3 regions of the Kitasatospora sp. NPDC004669 genome follow, and region 3 is predicted to be linked to each of the others. Evidence: riboswitches for the same ligand, from Rfam matches in the RefSeq annotation. Region 3 holds a riboswitch; each other region holds the start of a gene.

Region 1 (2,256 bases), 210 kb from region 3:
GTGGGCGGCGGGCGCACCGGCGGGCGCGGCGCCGTAGGGCTCCTGGCCGGCGGCGGCCGGAGTGCCGTACGGCTCGTGGGCAACCGCGGCGGGGGCCCCGTACGGCTCCTGCGCACCGGCGGCGGGCACGCCGTGGGACGGCGTCGCGTACGGGTTGGCAGCCGGCGGCAGGGCCGGGGCGGCCGGGGCCGGCGCAGCAGCCGGCGCGGCGGGGGCCGCCGCGCCGGGCGCGACGGGCGGCGCGGGCGGCAGCACCGGCGGCGGGGCGTCGATGTAGCCGGTGACCGGGTCGACCGCAGGCTCCTCGGCGGGCGCCGCCGGGGCCTGCGGCGCCGGGACCTTGGTGAAGGCCACGGTGGGCTTGTGCCCGCCCTCGGCGGGAACGGCCTCGGCAGCCGGAGCCTCCGGGGCGGCCTCGGCCGCAGCCGGCTCGGGCTTGGCCTCCGGCTCCGGGACCCGGCTGAACGCCATGGTCGGCTTGTGCCCGCCGCCCGGAGCGCCGTCGGCCGGCGCCGCGTCAGCGGCTTCCGGCTTGGCCTCGGGCTCGGGCTCGGGCACCCGGCTGAACGCCATCGTCGGCTTGTGGCCGCCCTGAGCGGTGCCGTCGGAGGCGGACCCAGCCTCCTCCTGGGGACCCGCGGGCTGCTCCCCCTGCGGCCCGGTGGGCCCAACCTCGCGCTCGGTGCTCACGGACGACCTCCATAGCTGACAGAACCAAGAACCATAGTTTTTCGCACCGACGATTCGATTGCCGTAAGGACCCCTCTGAAGAACTCATAAGAATCCTTAGCCGGCACCGACGACGGCGCCGACGGGTGACCGTCGAGGGCTCCCCTCCCCCCGCCCGGACGTTCCGCGATGCGGACCGCGCACCCCGTGGCCTTTGGCGTTCGTACCCGTGCCGGTTAGCCTGTCGCTCCAAACTGACACGCGGGAGCTTGGACCGACCAGGCTGAGAGTGCGCATGTCGACCGTACGCCAAGGCAAGAACCAGCGGACCGTCGAGGGGGCGCTGACCGCCGGAACCTGTCCGGGTAATGCCGGCGTAGGGAGTATCGGCCATGCCGCCTGCTTCGCCATCCTCTTCTTCGAACGCGCCCGCGTCCAAGGATTTCCCCGATCTTCCGGCGGACTCGGCTGCGGCCGCCGCCCCCGCGACCGACGAGCGGGTCGAGGCGCCGCTGGTGCTGGACACCGAGCCGCCGCGCACCCTGCGCTTCCGGGACCACTTCGCGCTCTGGATGAACCTGGGCGTCAGCCTGATCGGTTTCTCCACCGCCGCCACCGTGCTCGGCGAGAAGGGCAGCGAGCTGTCGCTGGCCGCCGCGGTGACCGCGATCGTGGCCGGTACGGCGGTCGGCACCGCGATGCTCGGCGTGGCCGCGCTGATCGGCGCCCGGACCGGCGCCCCCGCGATGGCCAACCTGCGCGGGCTGTTCGGCACCCGGCTGTCCTACCTGCCGACCGTGCTGAACATCGTCCAGTGCATCGGCTGGGGCGTGTTCGAGCTGCTGACCATCTCGGCGGGCGCGCAGACCGTCGCCCACACCAGCGGCTACCGCTGGCTGTTCGTGCTGCTCGCGGGCGCGCTGACCACCGCGCTGACGATCTGGCCGCTGGGCTCGATCGCGGTGCTGCGACGCTTCGTGGCCGGCGCGGTCGCCGTGGCGATGGTGTACTTCACCGTCCAGCTGGGCCGTCAGGGCGTGCCGGACCCGGGCGCGGGCAACTGGAAGGGCTTCCTCGGCGCCACCGACGCGATGATCGCGGTGTCGGTCTCCTTCGTCCCGCTGGCCGCCGACTACACCCGGCACTCGCGCACCGCGCGCTCGGCCTTCTGGGGCAGCTTCTCCGGCTACACGATCGCCCAGGTGTGGTGCTACGTGCTCGGCCTGATGGCGCTGCTGCAGTCCGGCGGCGACCCGGACAAGCTCTTCGACTCCTTCCTCGGCGTCTGGGCCGGCTGGCTGTTCCTGCTGGTGCTGGTGCTGCGCGAGACGGACCAGTCCTTCGCCAACGTGTACTCGACCGCGATGTCGCTGCAGAACCTGCTGCCGCGGGTGGACCGCCGGGTGCTGAGCGGCGGGATCGGCGTGCTGACCACCGTGCTGGCGCTGCGGATCGACAAGTTCACCGACACCTACAGCAACTTCCTCGGCCTGATCGGCTCGGTGTTCGTGCCGCTGCTCGCGGTGCTGGCGGTGGACTACTTCCTCGGGGCCGGCCGGCAGGGCTGGGACCTCTCCGAGAAGGCGC
Region 2 (2,256 bases), on a different contig from region 3:
GTCACCGGGGTGAGCAGCACGCCGTTGCGGTAGTGGCCGGTGGCCGCGACCAGTCCGGGCAGCGGGGTCGGGCCGAGCAGCGGGGCGTTGTCCGGCGAGCCGGGGCGCAGCCCGGCGGCGGTCTCCACGAGCGGAAGTTCGGTGATGCCCGGTACCAACTCATGGGCATCGCGCAGGAGTTCGTACACCCCGCCGGCGGTGACGGTGGTGTCGTAGCCCTGCTCCTCGGTGGTCGCGCCGATCACCAGCTCACCGTTCTCGCGCGGCACCAGGTACAGGTGCCGGCCGCGCACCACCGCGCGGACGTTGCGGGAGAGGAACGGCCGGTAGGCGTCGGGGATTCGGAGCCGCAGCACCTGCCCCTTCACCGGGCGGATCGCGGGAAGCACGCCCTCGGGCAGGCCGGGCAGCCGGTGGCTGTGCGGTCCCGCGGCGAGCACGATCTGATCGGCGGTCACCGTCTCCCCGGTGCCGAGCCGGGCGCCGACCGCGCGGCCGTCCTCGACCAGCAGCTCGACGGCCTCGGTGCGCCGAGCGACGACGCCCGCGCGCTCACCGGCCAGCAGCAGTGCGGTGAGCAGCCGCCGGGGATCCACCTGGTGGTCGTTCGCGACGTGCAGGCCGCCGCGCACGCCGGGGGCCAGCATCGGCTCCAGTCTGCGGGCCTCCCGGCCGGTCAGCCAGCTCGACTCCAGGCCGAGCCGTTGGTGGAAGGCGTGCAGTTCGCGCAGTTCCTCGCGGTCGTCGGAGTCCAGTGCGACGGCGACCGTGCCGCAGCGGCGGTAGCCGGTGTCCTCGCCGCCGCTCGCCTCGGTGAGCTCGGCGGCGAAGGCCGCGTACCGCTCGTTCGAGGCCATGCCGAGGCGCAGCAGCGGCTCCTCGCCGTACTGCAGCTCGGTGACCGGGGCGAGCATCCCGGCCGCGACCCCGGCGGCCCCGCCGCCGGGGGAGGGGTCGACCACGATCACGTTCCGCAGCCCGCGCTGCGCGGCGCGCCATGCGACGGCGAGGCCGACGATGCCCCCGCCGATCACCAGCACGTCGGCGTGGGCGCCTGATGGCAAGCGTGACAAAGCTGCTCTTCTCCCTTCGCCGGTATGACCCGGATCAGGTTCGGACGGTCGCGGGCCGTGCCAGCCCGCCTCTCAGCCCGGTACGCCGGGCTCCCGTGTGGTCCACCCACCTTAACGCCGGGGGTCGGCCCGGCCGAAGGGTCGTGTGAGGGGCGGGACGGGTGAGCGGGGAGCTCGCCGTCGGGGTCCGGGGGTGGACGGCCGCCGGGTGCCCGCGCGGCGCTGAGTACAGTGACGGGCGTGGCAGAGCTGAGCGGAACGGATCAGGTGGTCGTCGTCGGAGCCGGGCTGGCCGGGGCGCAGTGCGCCCTGAAGCTGCGGCAGGGCGGCTGGCGGGGGCGGATCACACTGGTCGGCGAGGAGCCGCACGCGCCGTACGACCGGCCGCCGCTCTCCAAGGACGTGCTGCTCGGCAAGGCCGACGCCACCACCTTGGACATCGACTACGGGCAGCTCGGCATCGAACTGCTCACCGGCCGCCGCGCCACCGGCCTCACCCCCGGCGTGCTGCACACCGACGGCGGCGACCTCCCGTACGACTCGCTGGTGATCGCCACCGGCGCCGTCCCGCGCGTCCTGCCCGGCGCCGAGCGCGCGCACCTGCTGCACACCCTGGACGACGCGCTGGCGCTGCGCGCGCTGCTGCGCCCGGGGCTGCGACTGGTGCTGGTCGGCGCGGGCTGGATCGGCGCCGAGGTGTCCACCGCCGCGCGGCAGGCCGGCTGCGAGGTGACCGTGGTCGAGGCCGGCCCGGCGCCGGTGCCGGGCGCGCTGCCGTCCGAGGTCGGCTCGGCGATGGCCGCCTGGTACGCCGAGGCCGGGGTCGAGCTGCGCTGCGGGGTCGGTGTGGCCGCCGTCGAGCCGGGGGCGGTGCTGCTGGCGGACGGTTCGCACCTGCCCGCCGACGAGGTGGTGGTCGGCGTCGGCGCCCGGCCCGCGACCGGTTGGCTGGCCGACTCGGGCATCGAGCTGGACGGGACCGGCGCGGTCGTGGTGGACGAGGCGCTGCGCACCGGCCTGCCCGGTGTCTTCGCGGCCGGGGACTGCGTCAGCTACCCGTCGGCCCGCTCCGGCCTCCGGCTGGCCGTCCAGCACTGGGACCACGCGCTGCAGTCGGGCGAGGCAGCGGCCGCCGCCGTGCTCGGGGCGGACGCGGCGTACGACCCGGTGCCGTACTTCTGGT
Region 3 (2,256 bases):
ACTGCGCCTCGTCGTTGGCGTCCGCGATCGAGCCGGGGCGCAGGCCGTCACCGAGCGAGAAGGTGACGTCGTAGGAGGCCAGGATGTCGCAGAGTTCCTCGAAGTTGGTGTAGAGGAAGTTCTCCTTGTGGTGCGCCAGGCACCACGCGGCCATGATCGAGCCGCCGCGCGAGACGATGCCGGTCTTGCGGCGCGCGGTGAGCGGGACGTACCGCAGCAGCACGCCGGCGTGGACGGTCATGTAGTCGACGCCCTGCTCGCACTGCTCGATGATGGTGTCCCGGTAGACCTCCCAGCTCAGGTCCTCGGCCCTGCCGTCGACCTTCTCCAGGGCCTGGTAGAGCGGCACGGTGCCGATCGGCACGGGGGAGTTGCGCAGGATCCACTCGCGGGTGGTGTGGATGTTGCGGCCGGTGGAGAGGTCCATGACGGTGTCGGCGCCCCAGCGGGTGGCCCAGGTCATCTTCTCCACCTCCTCCTCGATCGAGGAGGTGACGGCGGAGTTGCCGATGTTGGCGTTGATCTTCACCAGGAAGTTGGTGCCGATGATGGCCGGCTCCACCTCGGGGTGGTTCACGTTGACCGGGATGACGGCACGGCCGCGGGCCACCTCGTCGCGCACGAACTCGGGCTCCAGGCCCTCGCGCAGCGCCACGAACTCCATCTCCGGCGTCACCACGCCCCGCTTGGCGTAGGCAAGTTGGGTGACGGCAACGCCACCGCGACCGCGCAGCGGGCGGCGCGGGCGGCCGGGGAAGACCGCGTCCAGGTTGCGCAGGTTGCCGCCGCGCGGCGAGGTGTGCTTGATCCCGTCGTCCTCGGGGCGCGCCTCGCGGCCGTCGTACTCCTCGACGTCGCCGCGCTGGCGGATCCAGGGGTCGCGCAGGGCGGGCAGACCGCGCCGCACGTCGGGCTCGTACGACGGGTCGGTGTACGGGCCGGAGGTGTCGTACAGCGGCACGGTCCTGCCGTTGGTGAGCTGCACCTCGCGGTACGGCACCCGCAGGTCCGGGCGGGACCCGTCCCGGTAGGCCTTGCGCCAGGCCGGGGTGGGGTAGCCGGTGCGCTCGCTGCTGGGGGCGCCCTGGGCAGACTGCGGCTGTGCTTCGAACGTGGTCATCTGACCTCTACTCCCTACGCCGGCATTACCCGGTCAGGTTCCTGCGGTCGACGCAGCCGTCGGTCCGTCCGTCGACGTCCCGGTCAGCGCCCTCTCAGCCCGGTGCTCCGAGCTCCCGCGTCGCAGGCGGTGTTGCCTGCACATGACGCCCAACACGGTAGCGAGCCGATCGCCGCAGGTCCAGACGGCCTTCGGAGGGAAATCCGGCACCGCGGCCGGCGCGGCCCGGCCGGCGGCCGAAAAGGCCGAGGCCCGGCCCCCGCGGACGGGGTGCCGGGCCTCCGGAGGTGCTCCGCCGTGCTCCCCGGACGGGGCGGCGGAGCGGGTTCAGTGCTTCGCGGCCTTCTTCACCAGGATCACCACGGCCGCCGCGATGCCCACCACGACCAGCAGCTTGATCAGGATGCTCAGCAGGGCGCCGACCACACCGAAGACGAAGGCGATGATGTTCCAGGCCAGCACCAGGACCAGCACCGGGATGACGATGTTGCGCACCCAGGAGGGCAGCGACTTCCAGAGCTCAGCCATGTCGGTTCCTCTTCTCCCCTCGGGCCGGCTGCCGTCCGGTGCCGCATCCCGCTTGCTTTCGATGCTTCGATCGTACGGTGGCCGCAGCGCCGGAACGAGGCCCAACGGCCCGGAGAGAACCCCGAGATCACCCCGACCCCGACCCCCGGGACAACCCCCGAGAGGTCGGGGTCGGACACCCCCCGGACGGGGGTCAGACCGGCCAGCGCTCCCCGCGCCAGGCGGCGTCCCAGAACATCCACTCGTAGCGCGAGGTGGTCCTGAAGTGCTCGACCACCTTGCGGCGTTCGGCCGTGGAGAGCTCCTCGCCGAGCCGGTCGGTGAGCGCCAGCACCCGGCGCACCACGGACTGGAAGGCCTCGTCGCCGTAGGTGGCGATCCACTTGGCGTACAGCGGGTCGGGAGAGCCCTGGGCGAGCAGCGCCTCGCCGACCCGGGCGTAGATCCAGTAGCAGGGCAGCACCGCGCCGAGCGCCTCGGCGAAGGACCCGCCGTAGACGGTGGCCAGCAGGTAGCTGGTGTAGGCCCGGGTGGTGGGCAGCACCGGTTCGGCGGCGGCCTCCTCGGCGGTGCCGCCGAAGGCGGTGAGGAACTCGGCGTGCATGCCC

Evidence for each region. Region 3 has a riboswitch for thiamine pyrophosphate ahead of thiC (phosphomethylpyrimidine synthase ThiC). Riboswitches for the same ligand answer to the same signal wherever they lie in the genome.
Region 1: linked by a shared signal. The riboswitch ahead of ABZW30_RS00535 (cytosine permease) and the one ahead of thiC (phosphomethylpyrimidine synthase ThiC) in region 3 are both predicted to bind thiamine pyrophosphate.
Region 2: linked by a shared signal. The riboswitch ahead of thiO (glycine oxidase ThiO) and the one ahead of thiC (phosphomethylpyrimidine synthase ThiC) in region 3 are both predicted to bind thiamine pyrophosphate.

Annotation. Positions count from the first base shown of each region.
Region 1 is NZ_JBEXKB010000001.1:110,844-113,099, forward strand. Features, by position in the region: gene ABZW30_RS00530 (trypsin-like peptidase domain-containing protein) at 1-690, opposite strand, end outside; TPP riboswitch at 921-1,069, shown strand; gene ABZW30_RS00535 (cytosine permease) at 1,062-2,256, shown strand, end outside.
Region 2 is NZ_JBEXKB010000031.1:66,902-69,157, forward strand. Features, by position in the region: gene thiO (glycine oxidase ThiO) at 1-1,064, opposite strand, end outside; TPP riboswitch at 1,068-1,180, opposite strand; gene ABZW30_RS24755 (FAD-dependent oxidoreductase) at 1,305-2,256, shown strand, end outside.
Region 3 is NZ_JBEXKB010000001.1:322,498-324,753, reverse strand. Features, by position in the region: gene thiC (phosphomethylpyrimidine synthase ThiC) at 1-1,120, opposite strand, end outside; TPP riboswitch at 1,115-1,249, opposite strand; gene ABZW30_RS01485 (DUF5326 family protein) at 1,448-1,648, opposite strand; gene tenA (thiaminase II) at 1,842-2,256, opposite strand, start outside.